2 regions of the Streptomyces nodosus genome follow, and region 2 is predicted to be linked to the other one. Evidence: riboswitches for the same ligand, from Rfam matches in the RefSeq annotation. Region 2 holds a riboswitch; the other holds the start of a gene.
What was found. A riboswitch is a leader RNA that binds a small molecule or an ion and turns the genes downstream of it on or off. The one in region 2 is predicted to bind S-adenosylmethionine.

Region 1 (7,099 bases), 1.2 Mb from region 2:
GCGCGGACCTCGTGGTCGACGGCCCGGAAGGCGTGGTGCGCCTCCTGAGGGCCCTGGCACGACGACTGCCCTGACCGGCCGGTCCCGCCCCGTCGGCAGGCACCCGGCGGCCGGTCATCCCTCCAGGGCCGCCAGCTGGTCCAGGAACCACCGGGCCGGGGGAAGTGCCGTGGCCTGGGCGGTGAGGCGCTTGGTGCGTTCCGTGCGCTCCCCGGAAGGCATCGACAGCGCCGTGTGCAGGGCCGCCGCCGTGCCCCCGATGTCGTAGGGGTTCACCGTCAACGCCTCCTCGCCCAGCTCCTCATGGGCCCCCGCCTCCCGGGACAGCACCAGCGCACAGCCCTCGTCGGAGACCACCGGGACCTCCTTGGCAACCAGGTTCATGCCGTCCCGGATGGGGTTCACCAGGGCGACGTCCGCCAGCCGGTAGGCCGCCAGCGAGCGCGCGAAGTCGTCCTTCACATGCAGCTCGACGGGGGTCCAGCCGGGCGTCCCGTAACGGGAGTTGATCTCCGTGGCCACCCGCTGGACCTCCGCCGTGTAGGCGCGGTACACGGCCAGGTCCTGGCGGGACGGATAGGCGAAGGCGATGTGCACGACCCGTTCGCGCCACTGCGGATACGACTGGAGCAGCTCCTCGTACGCCAGCAGCCCGCGCACGATGTTCTTGGACAGCTCGGTGCGGTCCACCCGCACGATCGTCCGGCGGGGACCCCCGTCGGGGGCCGTGCCGATCTGCCGCCGCAGCGTCGCCATCCGCTCGTCCACGTCCGGCCGGTGCGCCCGTTCCCGGAGGAACTCGGCGTCCGCGCCCAGACCGTGCACCCCGACACGGGTGCCCGAGGGGATGCCGGGGCCGAGGACCGCATGACAGCAGTCCGTGAAGGCGTCCGCCCAGCGCCGGGTGAGGAACGCCGCCCGGTCCGCGCCCAGGATCCCGCCGAGCAGCTGCGCCGCGATGTCGTCGGGCAGCAGCCGGAAGTAGTCCGGCGGCGCCCAGGGGGTGTGCGAGAAATGGCCGATCCGCAGATCGGGCCGCAGCTCGCGGAGCATCCGGGGGGCCAGCGCGAGGTGGTAGTCCTGGATCAGCACCGCCGCCCCCTGACCCGCCTCCTCGGCCAGCGCCTCGGCGAACGCGCGGTTGTAGGACTCGTACGCCGCCCACTGCCGCCGGAACCCCGCGTCGAAGACCGGCTCCAGCGGCGTCTGATAGAGCATGTGGTGGATGAACCAGAGCACCGAGTTGGCGATGCCGTTGTACGCGTCGCTGTGCACCTGGGCATCGATGTCCAGCATCCGCACGCGCCGGCCGCCGGTGTCGGCCGGGTCGAGCGCGCCACCGGTCCGCCGTACGGCCTCCCGGTCGCCGTCGCCCAGGGCGGAGCAGACCCAGACGGCGTCGGTGTCCGGGCCGATCGCCGACAGACCCGAGACCAGTCCGCCACCGCCGCGCCGCGCGGTGAGCCGCCTGTCCTCGTCCAGCGCGTACGAGACCGGGCCGCGGTTGGAGGCGACGAGTACGGATGCCGTATGCGTGGAAGCCATGCCACGAAACTAGCCCGACCCGAAAACGCTCAAACGTACGGTTCGGCCGTATGCGGACCTTGGCGCAGGCCCTGGGCGAGGCCCCGCGCGGGAGCCGCACGCGGCCGTGCACCCTAGGCGGCCTCGCGCTCCAGATACTCGGTGATCTCCACCATCGGCGGCCGCTCCTCCGTGTCCACCGCATAGGTGCGTGGCTCGAAACCGCCCTCGCCCCGTTCGAACTGGGTGAGGGAGGGCCGGATCAGATGGCCCCGGGCGAGCCGGAGCTGTGCGGTGCGGTAGATCGCGGCGGCCATCCGGCCCAGCGCCCGGCCGTCCTGGTGGCGGTGGATGCGCACGCCCACATCGACCTGGGCGAGGGCGTCCAGGCCCACCAGATGCAGGGCGTCGACCAGCATGCCCAGCTCCACCCCGTACCCGACCGGGAACGGCAGCCGTTCCAGCAGGGAGCGGCGGGCGGCGTACTCACCGCCGAGCGGCTGCACGAAACCGGCCAGCTGCGGCCAGTGCATATTGAGCAGCGGGCGTGCCATCAGTTCGGTGACGCGTCCGCCCTGGCCCGCCGCGACCGCGCCGGCGGCGCCCTCGCCCGCCACGGTCAGCGGCCGGTCGTACATCGCCTTGACGAGGTCCACCCCCGGGTCGGTGAGCAGCGGGCCCACGATCCCGGTGACGAAGTCCGAGGAGAACTCCCTGAGGTCCGCGTCGACGAAACAGACGATGTCCCCCCGGGTGACCAGCAGCGAGCGCCACAGCACCTCGCCCTTTCCGGGCACGGCCGGGATGCGCGGCAGGATCGTGTCGCGGTGCACCACCCTCGCGCCGGCCGCCGCGGCGACCTCGGAGGTGCGGTCGGTGGACCCGGAGTCCACGACCACGATCTCGTCGACGAGCGGCACCCGCCGCATCAGGTCGCGACGGATGACGGAGACGATCTCGCCGACCGTCCGCTCCTCGTCGAGGGCGGGCAGCACGACGCTGACGGACGAGCCCGAGGCGCCCTTGGCGGCCAGGATCCTGTGGAGCGGGCGATCGGCGACGGACCAGGAACGGGTGCTCAGCCAGCGCTCCACTTCTTCCAGCACGGTCTGCGGCTCCTCACGTTTCACGGGGCGATGTGATCCATCTCGCGGTTCGGACGACTATCTCAACCGTCCTTGCCTTCGGTTACAGTCTTGAACAACGCCGGTGACCGTCGTATGTCGGGGGTCACCCCGGCTGTCACCAGTGAAACAACCGCATACAGCTCATCCAGAGGGGCAGAGGGAAACGGCCCGATGAAGCCCCGGCAACCCTCCAGTCGGTTCTCGTAGATCAGTGATGATCGTTTTCGCGAGGCTCCCGGCTAGGGAAGGTGCCAAATCCGTCTCACGGCGAAACGCGTCGTGAGGAAGATGAGGAGAAAGGGCCTCGCCTCATATGGCTGCGCAGACAGTTGCACGCACCACCGACTCCGTGAACCTCGGTCCCGCCGCGGCACTCTCCTGCCGGGAATGCGGCCATCGGGTGCCGCTCGGCCCGGTCTTCGCCTGCGAGGAGTGTTTCGGCCCGCTGGAGATCGCCTACGACTTCTCCGGCTATGACACGGAGGAACTGCGGAAGCGGATCGAGTCGGGCCCCGCGAACATCTGGCGCTATGCGCCGCTGCTGCCGGTCCCGTCGGACGTCGCCGACAAGCCCAACCTGAACCCGGGCTGGACCAAGCTCGTCCAGGCCGACAACCTGGCGCGCGAACTGGGCGTGACCGGCGGGCTGTTCGTGAAGGACGACTCCGGCAACCCCACCCACTCCTTCAAGGACCGGGTCGTCGCCCAGGCGCTGGAGGCGGCCCGCGCCTTCGGCTTCACCACCCTCTCCTGCTCCTCCACCGGCAATCTGGCGGGCGCGGTCGGCGCCGCCGCGGCCCGTGCGGGACTGCGCTCCTGTGTGTTCATCCCGCACGACCTGGAACAGGGCAAGGTCGTCATGGCCGCGGTCTACGGCGGCGACCTCGTCGGCATCGAGGGCACCTACGACGATGTGAACCGCTTCTGCTCCGAGCTGATCGGCGACCCGGCCGGTGAGGGCTGGGGCTTCGTCAACGTCAACCTCCGCCCGTACTACGCGGAGGGGTCCAAGACCCTGGCGTACGAGATCGCCGAGCAGTTGGGCTGGCGGCTGCCCGAACAGATCGTGGTCCCGATCGCCTCCGGCTCCCAGCTGACGAAGATCGACAAGGGGTTCCAGGAGCTGATCAGGCTGGGGCTCGTCGAGGACACGCCGTACAAGATCTTCGGTGCGCAGGCCGAGGGATGCTCGCCGGTGTCGGCCGCGTTCAAGGCCGGCCATGACGTCGTACGGCCGCAGAAGCCGGACACCATCGCCAAGTCGCTGGCGATCGGCAACCCGGCGGACGGCCCGTACGTCCTGGACATCGCCCGCCGCACCGGGGGAGCGGTGGAGGATGTGACGGACGAACAGATCGTCGACGCCATCAAGCTGCTGGCCCGCACCGAGGGCATCTTCGCGGAGACCGCCGGCGGTGTGACCGTCGGAGTGACGCGCAAGCTCATCGAGAACGGCGTCCTCGACCCGTCGAAGACGACGGTCGTGCTCAACACGGGCGACGGACTCAAGACGCTGGACGCGGTGGCCGGCACCGGGCTCACCGCCACGATCCGCCCGAACCTCGACTCCTTCCACGAGGCCGGGCTCGCGTGAGCGCCCGCCCCGCACTTCTCACCCCGACCGGAGGTCCCACCCCATGAGCGTCAACGTCCGCATTCCCACCATCCTGCGTCCCTACACCGGCGGCCGGGCCGAGGTGAGCGCCGACGGCGCCACCGTCGCGGAGGTCATCGCCGACCTGGAGAAGAACCACGCCGGCATCGCGGCCCGCGTCCTGGACGACCAGGGCAAGCTGCGCCGCTTCGTCAATGTGTACGTCAACGACGACGACGTCCGCTTCGAGCAGGGCCTTCAGACGGCGACGCCGGACGGCGCGGGGATCTCCATCATCCCGGCGGTCGCGGGCGGCTGACGGCGCCTCACCCCCGTGATCGTCGGCCCTCCGGCCGCACCGGTCTCCGAGAGTTCATCGAATTGCCCTCTCCGCGAGTGAAGCGGAGGGGGCAATTCTGCATGGTTGAGCGCGGTACAGTTGGGGAACGCGCTCCCGGTCATCCCGCTGAATGCTCTGAGTTCCTGTCGCGGGTCCGATGAGAAACAGCCAAAGTGTGCAGGGCTTTTGCGCCATTCATTCTATTTACGGGGCCCGACTTGCCCTGAATTCGGGCAAATTATTCATATATCTCCGACCGGCCAGGCCTGGATTTCTCGTCCGATTGACCTGTTGCAGACGGCAGTTGGACAGATACATTCAGCCGCGGTCGACGCGTTCCGGCGCACGCCCCCAACCGTTGGGGGGTGAGGTCTGACCCGGATCCGCGAAGTGTGGATCTGTGCAAGGGCCAGTAATAGGGGAGTTAGGCATGGCTCAGGGCACCGTCAAGTGGTTCAACGCGGAGAAGGGGTACGGCTTCATCGCGGTCGACGGTGGTGCGGATGTTTTCGTCCACTACAGCGCCATCCAGATGGACGGCTACCGCACCCTGGAGGAGGGCCAGCGGGTCGAGTTCGAGATCTCGCAGGGTCAGAAGGGGCCGCAGGCGGACATGGTCCGCGTGGCCGGCTGAAGTCGCGCGCCGACGACTGAAACCGTTCGACGTGTCGAGGGGCTCGTATCCCACCCGGGATACGAGCCCCTCGTCCCGTTCCCCTCGCCCCATCGGGTGACCACGGCCTCATGAGCCCGGGGTGTCCCGTCGGGGCACCGGCCCGTCCACCGGCGGTCCGCCGCCCGGTTCGAGCCCGGTTCGCGGGGCGTCTCGCCCGGGTCTGTCCCGGACCGCTGCGCCCGGAACGGGATAGTTCTGCCTGCCTGCCTGCCTGCCTGCCTGCCTGCCCGCCTGCCCCGGTCCGGCCCGCTCTGTGGGGCGGTACCGCGCCCTGGTGCCGTCGATGCTGCGGGACGCGCCGAGTCCGTTCGTCGGCGTTTCCCCGCCCGGCTCGGATCCGTTTCGTGAGGCTGCTCGACCCGGTGTCCAGGCCCTGGACGGCTGGGCCGGACGGCTGCCTTCGGCGCCCCCTCAAGGACCGCGCTTCGCGGGCGCACCTTGCACTCGGAGGGGGCGAGTGCTAATCATTGGCGTTAGCACTCTGAAGGTGAGAGTGACAAAAGAGGACCGGGTCGGTGAGGCCACGGGCCGGGTGGGGCAAGGAACCTCCGGTCGGGGCCGTCCGTCGCGGGCGCGGGCGCGGTCCGAAGTCATCACCCCCAGTCCTGGGAGGACCACTTCACATGGCCAAGATCATCGCGTTCGACGAGGAGGCGCGGCGTGGCCTCGAGCGCGGCATGAACCAGCTCGCGGACGCCGTCAAGGTGACCCTCGGCCCCAAGGGCCGCAACGTCGTCCTCGAGAAGAAGTGGGGAGCCCCCACGATCACCAACGATGGTGTGTCCATCGCCAAGGAGATCGAGCTCGAGGACCCGTACGAGAAGATCGGCGCCGAGCTGGTCAAGGAAGTCGCCAAGAAGACGGACGACGTCGCCGGTGACGGTACGACCACCGCGACCGTGCTCGCCCAGGCGCTGGTCCGCGAGGGCCTGCGCAACGTCGCCGCCGGTGCCAACCCGATGGCCCTGAAGCGCGGTATCGAGAAGGCCGTCGAGGCCGTCTCCACCGCCCTGCTGGAGCAGGCGAAGGACGTCGAGACCAAGGAGCAGATCGCCTCCACGGCCTCCATCTCCGCCGCCGACACCCAGATCGGCGAGCTGATCGCCGAGGCCATGGACAAGGTCGGCAAGGAAGGCGTCATCACCGTCGAGGAGTCGCAGACCTTCGGTCTCGAGCTCGAGCTCACCGAGGGCATGCGCTTCGACAAGGGCTACATCTCGGCGTACTTCGCCACCGACATGGAGCGTATGGAGGCCGTCCTCGACGACCCGTACATCCTGATCGCCAACTCCAAGATCTCCAACGTCAAGGACCTGCTCCCGCTCCTGGAGAAGGTCATGCAGTCGGGCAAGCCGCTGCTGATCATCGCCGAGGACGTCGAGGGCGAGGCCCTGTCGACCCTGGTCGTCAACAAGATCCGCGGCACCTTCAAGTCCGTCGCCGTCAAGGCCCCGGGCTTCGGCGACCGCCGCAAGGCCATGCTCGGCGACATCGCCATCCTCACGGGCGGCGAGGTCATCTCCGAGGAGGTCGGCCTCAAGCTGGAGAACGCGACCCTGGACCTCCTGGGCCGCGCCCGCAAGGTCGTCATCACCAAGGACGAGACGACCATCGTCGACGGCTCCGGCTCCGCCGAGCAGGTCCAGGGCCGGGTCAACCAGATCCGCGCCGAGATCGAGAACAGCGACTCCGACTACGACCGCGAGAAGCTCCAGGAGCGCCTCGCGAAGCTGGCCGGCGGCGTGGCCGTCATCAAGGCCGGTGCCGCCACCGAGGTGGAGCTCAAGGAGCGCAAGCACCGCATCGAGGACGCCGTCCGCAACGCCAAGGCGGCCGTC
Region 2 (9,906 bases):
CCACGGTGCCCTGCTCCCACAGCTGCCGGCCGCTTTTCCCGGCGGGTTCGTCGGAGCTGACGTACCAGTGTCCGGCGGTGCGGGTCAGCCGCAGCGTGCGGTCCGCGGTGACCGGCGCGCGGTCGTACCCCTCGATGCGGTACCGCAGTTCGGCCTCGGCCCCGGCCCGGTCCCCGGTGCGGTGCACGGCCGTGACCCGATACGACCAGGCCGCCAGCGGCACTGCGCGCAGACGGTCGAACTCGGCCCCGCCCGCGGCGGACCGGCCGGCACCGGCGTCCACGCCCTGCGCCCCGGTCGCCAGGAACGCGGAACGGTCGCCCTTCAGGACGGCCGCCGCCCGCCGGTCGAGGACCTCTTGCACGGCGGCGGTCCCCGGGTCCGGTGCGGGACGGCCCGCGCAGCCGGTGAGCCCGGAGAGCAGCAGCACACAGACCGCCACGACTCCCGGCACCCGCCCACGACCAGCCACCGTCCGATCGTACGCGCCCGCCCGGACCCGGATCCGCGCCGCTTCAGGGCCTGATGACCGAGGAGACCGGCAACATCCCGACCGGGTCGTAGCGGACCGCGGCGCCCGGGTGGGGGGCGTGGATGACCTGTCCGCCGCCGGCATACATCGCCACATGGCTGGCGTCCGAGCGGTAGAGGACCAGATCACCGGGCCGTGCCTGGGAGAGCGGCACCCGGCGCCCGGCGTACCGCTGTTCCTGCGAGGTGCGCGGCAGCCCGATGCCCGCCCGTGCGTACGACCACTGCATGAGGCCCGAACAGTCGAAGCCGCGCGGCCCGTTGGCGCCCCACACATAGGGGCGGCCGAGCGCGGAGCGGGCCGCGGCGAGGGCGGCCGCGGCGCGGGAGTCGGGCGGGACGACCCCGGTGAGATCGGGCAGGTCGCCGTCGGAGCGGGACGCCCGCTGATACGCGTCGCGCTCCGCGGACGGCAGGGCGTTGAGCAGCCGCTGCGCCGCCGCGAGTTTCCGCTCCACGTCCTTCTTGTGGCGCGCCACCGCCTTGCGGGTCTTCTCCAGCTCGGCCAACTCTCCGGCCACCTGCACGCGTTCCTGGGCCAGCTCCCTCAGGGCGCCCCTGAGGCCCTTGAGCTGCCCGGCCTCACGGACACCGATCCGGTCGAGCACGGAGGCCCTGTCGAGGTAGTCGGCGGGATCGTCGGAGAACAGCAACGCCAGGGAGGAGGCAAGACCCCCGGAGCGGTACTGGGCCCCGGCGAGCACCCCGAGCACGTCCCGCATGCCGTTGACGCGGTCCTGCTGCCGGGCGATCCGGTCCTGTGCCCGGCTGACCTGCTCGCGCAGCGAACCCGCCCTCTCCCCGGCCTTGTTGTACGCCTCGGTGGACCGTTCGGCCTCCTGGTACAGCCGGTCCACGGTGGCCCGGGGATCGTGCGGCACCGCGTCCGCGGGCCCCGCACCGAAGGCCGCGGCGGCCGCGGCGGCGGACAAGACGGCGACGGTGGCGCCACGGCCCCGGCCGAGGCCGGGCGATACAAGGCGGCGATGAGACCCCACGACCGGTCGCACTCCCTTCCGCTGACACTCCCCGCCCTCTGACGGGGAAACGCGGCAGACAGTAGCCCGGTGATCACTCCTGGTCCAAAGACCTCGATCTGCGCCCGGCATGCGACACCCCGCCGCTGACGCAGGTCATCGGCGGGGTGCGGGGGTCAGCGGTGGTCTCCGGAATTCGCCCGTTCGGGCGGGTTGCGGCGACTTTCTGACGGAGCGTCAGATACGGACGCCGAACTGGAACGGCATGTTGTTGATCGACTCGTAGCGCACGACGGTGCCGGTGCGCGGTGCGTGCAGCACCTGGCCGTTACCCGCGTAGAAGCCGACATGGTGCTGGTCTCCGTAGAAGATGACCAGGTCACCGACCTTGAGGTCGCTCTGGCTGTAGATACGGGTACCGGCGTTGGCCTGCGCCTCCGAGGTCCGCGGGATGGACATGCCGGCCTGGGCGAAGGCCCAAGAGGTCAGACCGGAGCAGTCGAAGGAGGAAGGACCGCTGGCGCCGTAGACGTAGGGGGAGCCGATCCTGCTCTGGGCGGCGGCATAGGCCGAGGCGGCCCGGCCCGAGGCGGTGCCGACGGAGGCGCCGGCGGAGCCGGTGGAGGTGTCGAGGGCGGCGCGCTCGCTGGCGCGGCTGGCGCGGTTCTGCTCCTCCTGGAGGGCGGCCCGCTCCTGGGCGGTGAGGGTGAGCAGAAGCTTCTGCGCCTCGGCGAGCTTGCCCTGGACCTCCTTCTTCTTCTTGCCCAGTTCGGTCCGGGTGGAGGCGAGGTCCTTGAGCTTGTCGCTGGCCTCCTGACGCTCCTGGGCCAGCTCGCGCTGCTTCTTCTGGATCTTCTTCAGCGCCTCGACCTGCTGACCGCTCAGCTGGTCGAGCGTGGAGGCCTTGTCCAGGAAGTCGTCCGGGTTCGAGGAGAGGAAGAGCTGGACGGAGGGGTCGATGCTGCCGGTGCGGTACTGAGCACTGGCCATCGTGCCTATGCCGTCCCGCAGTTGGTTGAGATCCTCCTGGCCGCGGGCGACCTTGTCCTGCAGCGCGGAGATCTCCTTCTCCAGCTTGTCCTGCTTCTCCTTGGCCCCGTTGTACTTCTCGGTCGCCTTCTCCGCCTGCTGGTAGAGGTCGTCGACCTTGGTCTTGACCTCGTCCTTGTTCGGCTTGGCGCTGGGGGCGGCGTTGGCGGCCTGGGCACTGAGGGCCACGGCTGCGGCGGCGACGGTGGTGAGCACGGTCACACGCGTGCGGCTCGGCTGCTTGGGTCGACGGTGGGACGCCACGGGGGCGAGCTCCTTCTTCCTTCAGCCGCCTACCGACACACCGGCGGGCGGTGCCCCTCCGCCGTCACCCCTCATGAGTGATCACCCGAGCGGAGGTTCGAGCCTCGACCATAGTGACCCTCTTGTGATCAGTTCAAATCCTCACCTGAAAAATCTCGGTCACCGTCCGCATTCTTTACACATAACTCACGTGCGGTGACGCGGCCTTGACACTACGTTGCGTGAAGACTTCCCCAATCGGGGCATCCCCGGGCGGATGTTGCGGTTGACACTTACGGCACCCATGGGACGTACGGGCCATGGAGAGGCTTCGGGGCTTCGCTCCCTAAACATGGGATCGACGACATCGAATCGACGGTCGTTCTGCCCGGACAACGGCAAGGACGCCCGGTTTCACCCGAGAGTCAGACGCCTGAGCAGCATCACCGACGCGACCGGGCGCGCTCCCGCCCTGGCGACCCCGTCGGCCACCTCGCGATCGGTGGAGGCCACGATGACCGGCCGGCCTGGCGGCTCGGCGCGCACCAGCTGACGGATCAACTCATCGGCCGTGACGCCCGGCTTGGAGAACAGCACCCGCACCCCGCGCGGCGGCGCGAGCAGAACCGGCGCGGCCAGTTCCGCCCCGTCGAAGACACAGGTGACCTCGGCACCGGTCTGCGCGGCGAGCTGCGAGAGCTGCCCCAGCAGCCTGAGCCGCTGCTTCTCCAGCGGCATCTGCGGATAGCCGGTCTTGGTGACGTTGTAGCCGTCGACGACCAGATGCGCCTGCGGCAACGCGAGCAACTGGTCCAGGATCGCGGGGTCGTTCTCGGACAGCGCGCGGGCGGCGATGTCCTTGGGTGTCATCCGCCCCGGCTCCACGGCGTCCACGGTCTGGGCCGGGCGCACGGAGACCGGCGGCAGCGCCAACTCCCGCCGCAGCCCCTGGGCCGCGTCCAGCACGGTGTCCAGGAGCAGCCGCACCCGCATGTCCTCGACGCTGCGCCCCTCACGCGCCGCCCGGCGACTGGCCTCCAGGGCGGCCTCCGTCTCACCGAGGCGCGCCTTGAGCCGCCGGGTCTCGCTCTCGGCGGCGGACAGCTGCGCCTGACCCTCGGCCCGCACCGCCTCGACCTCGCCCTGGAGCTTGCGCAGGGCCGCCTCGCCGCGCTTGACGTCGCTGAGAGCGGCCCGCAGCTTACGGTGAAGCGATTCAGCTTCCTTGCGCGCCGCGTCCAGCTCCGTCCGCAGCCGCTCGGACTCGGCGCGGGTCTGGCCGCGGGCGGCCACCAGCTCCTCGCGCAGCCGGTCCAGCTCGGCCCGGCTCTCCTCGTCGACGCGCTCGGCGTCCGCGCGCAGGGCCTCCTCACCGGCGGCGGTCACCAGCTTCACCCAGCCCGCCGGGCGCAGCACATAGGCCACGGCCGCCACATCGAGCGGGTCCGCGGCCGGGGGCGGCGAGCCGGAGTCCAGGGCGCCGACCAGCTCGGGCTGGGTCTCCCTGAGCTGTTCCGCGATGCGCTGCCGGAACAGCGCATCGGTCTCCAGGGCCGCCGCCATGGCGTTGCCGGCGAACTTCGCCCTGCGACTGGGGGTGAACCGGGCGTACTGCCTCAGCTGTGCGGGCAGCTCCACGAGGGTCAGCCCACCGAAGCCGTCGGACACGATCTGCACCACACGGCGCCGCACACCGTCGGGCAGCGGACGGTCGAGCACCTCAGCGGTGCCGTCGACCGGCTCCCCGCCCGTGGTCTCCACCATCCGTCACCCCACTGTCCCCACAGGGCCGGCTCCGTCAGGAGCCGGTGCCCGGCCTGTCCACCAGTTCCACCTGATCCACGGCGTTGCACCAGCGGCAACGCACCGACTCGATGGTCTCACTGACCACCTCGCGCTCCTCGACCCTCGGTTCTCCGGCCAGATCGAGGTGGACGTACTCGACGACCTTCGACGAACGCGTGACGTCGAAGCGCGTGAGGTTGCCGCAGAGCGTGCACCGCCAGCGGGTCGTCCCGGTCGGCAGGGGAACCGTCATCGTGGCTGTTTCCTTCTTCCAGTCTCCGTGATGCGCCAGCTTCCCTGGAGCGTGTGGGTGGTAACCCTACGGCCTGACGGGCGGTCGCCGCCCGCCCGTCCCGAGCGGCGAGGCACTCTGCGCCGATCGGTCCGGTTACGCCATGCTCTGTCCCATGATCAGCACCTGGACCAGGGCGGCCACCGGAGCACTGCGGGCACATCCGGCCCCGATGACCTACGGACTGATCGGCCTGTGCTGTCTGATCTTCGTGGCCGGACCGGCCTCGGGTCTGGATCCGTCCTACGGCACCGGGGACGCGCTGCTGGCCGCGCAGCGCGCCTACTTCGCCCGCTGGGGCGTGGTGCCCGCGGAGCTGTTCGACGGGAACCCCCGGGCGCTGTTCACCCCTGCGACGGCGCTGTTCGTGCACGGAAGCTGGGTGCATCTGCTGGGCAACATGCTCTTCCTCTACGTCTTCGGAGCCATGGCGGAGGAGCGGATGGGCCACCTGGAGTTCACGCTGTTCTACCTGGGCTGCGGCTATCTGGCGCTGCTCGGGTACGCGGCGGCCAACGCCGGCTCGACGGAGACCCTGGTCGGGGCGTCCGGGGCGATCTCCGCGGTGCTCGGCGCGTTCCTGTTCCTCTTCCCCAGGGCCAGGGTGACCAGTCTCTTCCCGTTCCTGTTCTTCCTGCCGCTGCGTTTCCCCGCCTGGGTGGTGCTGCCCTTCTGGGCGGGCCTGCAGTGGATGGCGGCCCGCCGCGCCACCCAGGGCCCCGGGGTGGCCTACCTCGCCCATCTGGTCGGCTTCTCCCTGGGCTTCCTCTACGCCTGGGTGCGCCATGGCCGTACGAGTAGGGTGAAACCCCCAGCCCAGGCCCCCGAGGGAGAGCACCAGCCATGATCACCGCGATCGTCCTCATCAAGACCAGCGTGGACCGGATCCCCGAGATCGCCGAGCAGATCGCCTCGCTGGACTCCGTCAGCGAGGTGTTCTCCGTGACCGGTACCTACGATCTGATCGCGATGGTGCGGGTGCGGCAGCACGAGGATCTCGCGGACGTCATCCCGGGGCGGATCAGCAAGATCCCCGGAGTGGAGGCCACGGACACGCATGTCGCGTTCCGCACCTACTCGCAGCACGACCTGGAGGCGGCGTTCGCGATCGGCCTCGACGCCTGATCCCACGAACACCGCCCCGCGCCGGCCCGGGGTCACCCAGGGTCACACCGCCGGGACGCAGCGGCCGCCCTCCGTGCGGTACTCCCACTTCGCACCGTTCTCGACCAGCTCCCGCACCGCGGCCAGAAAGCGCTCGATGTGCTCGTCGGGCGTGCCCGCGCCGAAGCTGACCCGGATCGCGTTCAGGGAGGTCTCTCCGGGGGCCGCCTCGGGGGCGCCGCATTCCCCCTGACTCTGGGGGTCCCCGCCCAGCAGCAGGCGCACCAGCGGGTGGGCGCAGAAGAGTCCGTCGCGGACCCCGATGCCGTACTCGGCGGACAGCGCCGCGGCGAAGTGGGAGCTGTTCCAGCCCTCGACGACGAAGGAGATGACTCCGACGCGCGGGGCGTCGTCGCCGAAGAGGGAGAGCACCCTGGCCTCGGGGACCTCGGCGAGCCCCTCCCTGATCCTGCGGATCAGCTGCTGCTCCCGGGCGACGAGGGTGTCGAAGCCGGCCTGGGTGAGCGCGGTGCAGGCGGAGGCGATGGAGTAGGCGCCGATCACATTGGGCGAGCCGGCCTCGTGCCGGGCGGCGCTCTCGTGCCAGTCGACCCGCACCGCCCCGTCCTGGAGCCGGGTGACCTTCCGGCTGGCGCCGCCGCCCGCGAGGTACGGCTCGGCCCGGCGCAGCCAGTCGGCACGGCCGGCCAGCACTCCGGAGCCGAAGGGCGCGTACAGCTTGTGGCCGGAGAAGGCGACCCAGTCGACGTCCAGCCCGCGCACGGACACCGGGTGGTGCGGGGCGAGTTGGGCGGCGTCCAGGACGATACGGGCGCCGTGGGCATGGGCGGCCGCCGCGAGTTCACGCACCGGCCACAGCTCTCCGGTGACATTGGAGGCACCGGTGACACAGACCAGGGCCGGGCCGTGGGGTGCGCGGTCCGCAAGGGCACGTTCCAGGGTCCGCACGGCCTCCTGCGGGGTGCGCGGGGCGTCCAGGCAGGTCACCCGGTCCTCCGGCCAGGGCAGCAGTGCGGCGTGGTGCTCGGTCTCGAAGACGAAGACCCGGCAGTCGGCGGGCAGGGCGGCGGCGAGCAGATTGAGCGAGTCGGTGGTGGACCGGGTGAAGATCACCTGGTCCTCGGGACGGCAGTCGAGGAACTCGGCGATGGTCCCGCGGGCGTTCTCGAAGAGGTCCGTGGACAACTGCGAGAGGTAGCCGGCGCCCCGGTGGACGCTGCCGTAGTACGGCGCGTACGCCGCCACGTCGTCCCAGACCCGCTGGAGCGCGGGGGCGCTGGCCGCGTAGTCGAGGGCGGCATAGGTGACCTCGCCACCCGTGACGAGCGGGACGGTGACATCACGCCCCAGAACGGGCAGCGGGGAACAAACGGACCGGTCGGCGGCAGCGGTGGAGACGGACATGGGTGCACTCCCGTGAAAGCAGGCGGAATCACCGTGCCGGACGGCGCGCTCGACGTCGGTACGACGGTGCGCGACGGCGCCATGGCACAGGAAAAGGTGAAAGGTGAAGAGGGGTTGCGGAGGCGGGGCTCTGCGGCCCTAGGGCCTGTCTGACCATTCGCGTCGGAGAAGGCCGCGGCGTCTGGTGCCGTGCATCGCAAGGCGGAGGGTCGCCCCCGTACTGGGCGTACGTGGGCGTCCCGACAACGCGGCGAGGTGCGGTGCCAGACGTCGCGGGCCCGGCGGGAATGGCCAGACAGGCCCTAGCACATTCGCTTGCTCACGGAAGGCTCCCTCGAACGACCAGGACCCCTGGTGATACGAGGGGTCCGCGCTTGCCGCGGACCTCGCTGCCCACGGCCTGGTCTTCACCCGGGGCACCCCGCCACGGACGGAGGGTTGCCGGACAGTCGGCCGGGGCCGAATGACTGTCGCTCATGACCTGTTCAGGACGGTACGTGAAGTGATCTCCGGGCCGCAACTCATGTCCGGATGGCGGGACGTGGGCCTGCCCCGGCCCGTGGGCCGCCGCGCGGAGCGGGCGGGGAGAGCGGCACGGCGGTGTGCGGGCCGGCGCCCGTGCGGCGAGGCGGGTCGCGGGCCGGGGGAACCACACACCTCCTCGGCCCGCCCGCCGCAGGCGCTACGCGTTGCTCGCGGCCACCCACCGGTCCAGGGCGCGCTGCGCCGCCCCCGAGTCGATCGACTCCGCTGCCTTCTCCATCCCGGCCCGCAACCGGTCCGCCAGTGGGCCGTCCCCGGCCTCCAGCGCCACCAGTGCGGCGGCCGAGTTCAACAGGACCGCATCCCGCACCGGGCCCGTCTCACCCGCCAGCAGCCGTCGGGCGACCTCCGCGTTGTACGACGCGTCGGCGCCCCGCAGGGCTTCCACCGGCACCATCTCGATACCGACGTCCCGGGGGTCGAACGTCTCCTCGGTGACCTTGCCGTCGCGCACGATCCACACCCGTGACGTCGAGGTGGTCGTCAGCTCGTCCAGGCCGTCGTCGCCCCGGAAGACCAGGGAGGAGTTGCCGCGCTCGGCGAAGACGCCCGCCACGATCGGCGCCATCCGCGGATCCGCGACGCCCACCGCCTGTGCCTTCACCTTCGCCGGGTTGGTCAGCGGGCCCAGCACATTGAACGTGGTGCGGATGCCCAGCTGGCCACGTGCCGCGGCGACATGCCGCAGCGCCGGGTGGAACTTCACCGCGAAGCAGAAGGTGATCCCGGCCTCCTCGGCCACCTCGGCCACCCGCTCCACCGTCAGCCCCAGATTGACCCCGAGCTTCTCCAGCACGTCCGAGGAGCCGGACGCGGAGGACGCGGCCCGATTGCCGTGCTTGACGACCTTCGCGCCGGTGCCGGCCACCACGATCGAGGACATCGTGGAGATGTTCACCGTCCTCGCGCCGTCGCCCCCGGTGCCCACGATGTCGACGGTCGCTCCGGGCACCTCGATCACATTCGCGTGCTCGTACATCGCCCGGACGACGCCGGTGATCTCCTCGACCGTCTCGCCCTTGGCCCGCAGCGCCACCAGGAACCCGGCGATCTGGGCGTCCGTCGCCTCGCCGCGCATGATCCGGTCCATCGCCCAGGCCGTGTCGTCCGCGCTCTGGTCGTGGCCGCCGAGCAGGCCGTTCAGTACGCCGGGCCAGGAACGGCCCGCCGCGGTGTCGCCTCCAGCGGGGTTCACAGCGCTCATCAGCCGCTCCTGGGTGGGTGTGTCCCTGACGGGACGCGAGTGTGTCGACTTGCTCCACCCTATCCAGCGCGGAGCACGGCGAAGGGCCCCGTCCAGTGCATGGACGGGGCCCTTCGACCGTGGCGTGGCGTGTGCAGCGATCAGTGGTGGCCGTGGCCGCTGGTGATCTCCTTGTACTCCTCGGCCGTGGGCTTGGGGATCTGGTTGGTCTCCCCGTAGTAGCCGCTGCTGAGCTTGGCGCGCAGCTTCTCCGAGCTCTTCAGCTTCCGCTCGACACCGTTCTCGTCGACCAGCGGGCCGACCTCGACCGGCTGGTACTGGTGGTGCGCCGTGAGCGTGTGCAGCTGCTCCTGGCTGAGCGGCTCGTGGACCTCGATGAACTCACCGTGCGGCAGCCGCTTGATGATGCCCGACTCGCGGCCGTGCAGCACCTTGTCGCGGTCCCGGCGCTGGAGGCCGAGGCAGATCCGCTTGGTGATGACGAACACGATGACCGGCAGCACGAAGAAGGCGATGCGGACGAACCAGGTGATCGCGTTGATCGACAGGTGGAAGTGGGTGGCCCAGAGGTCGTTTCCACCACCCACCAGCAGCACGAAGTACCAGGAGATCCACGCGGCACCGAAGGCGGTACGCGTCGGCGCGTTGCGCGGGCGGTCCAGGATGTGGTGCTCGCGCTTGTCGCCGGTGACCCAGGACTCGATGAACGGGTAGACCGCGATCGCGACCAGGACCAGCGGGAAGATCATCAGTGGGATGAACACACCCAGGAC

Region 1: linked by a shared signal. The riboswitch ahead of thrC (threonine synthase) and the one ahead of CP978_RS10375 (aminotransferase class V-fold PLP-dependent enzyme) in region 2 are both predicted to bind S-adenosylmethionine.

The regions. Positions count from the first base shown of each region.
Region 1 covers NZ_CP023747.1:3,485,541-3,492,639, reverse strand. The annotation lists gene otsB (trehalose-phosphatase) at 1-74, shown strand, start outside; gene CP978_RS15710 (alpha,alpha-trehalose-phosphate synthase (UDP-forming)) at 115-1,545, opposite strand; gene CP978_RS15705 (glucosyl-3-phosphoglycerate synthase) at 1,659-2,630, opposite strand; SAM riboswitch class I at 2,790-2,946, shown strand; gene thrC (threonine synthase) at 2,965-4,245, shown strand; gene CP978_RS15695 (ubiquitin-like small modifier protein 1) at 4,289-4,564, shown strand; gene CP978_RS15690 (cold-shock protein) at 5,016-5,219, shown strand; gene groL (chaperonin GroEL) at 5,885-7,099, shown strand, end outside.
Region 2 covers NZ_CP023747.1:2,267,650-2,277,555, forward strand. The annotation lists gene CP978_RS10340 (lipoprotein) at 1-472, opposite strand, end outside; gene CP978_RS10345 (C40 family peptidase) at 516-1,529, opposite strand; gene CP978_RS10350 (NlpC/P60 family protein) at 1,746-2,801, opposite strand; gene CP978_RS10355 (NYN domain-containing protein) at 3,195-4,544, opposite strand; gene CP978_RS10360 (hypothetical protein) at 4,579-4,818, opposite strand; gene CP978_RS10365 (rhomboid family intramembrane serine protease) at 4,973-5,704, shown strand; gene CP978_RS10370 (Lrp/AsnC family transcriptional regulator) at 5,701-5,982, shown strand; gene CP978_RS10375 (aminotransferase class V-fold PLP-dependent enzyme) at 6,025-7,386, opposite strand; SAM riboswitch class IV at 7,752-7,868, opposite strand; gene trpD (anthranilate phosphoribosyltransferase) at 8,069-9,133, opposite strand; gene qcrB (cytochrome bc1 complex cytochrome b subunit) at 9,274-9,906, opposite strand, start outside.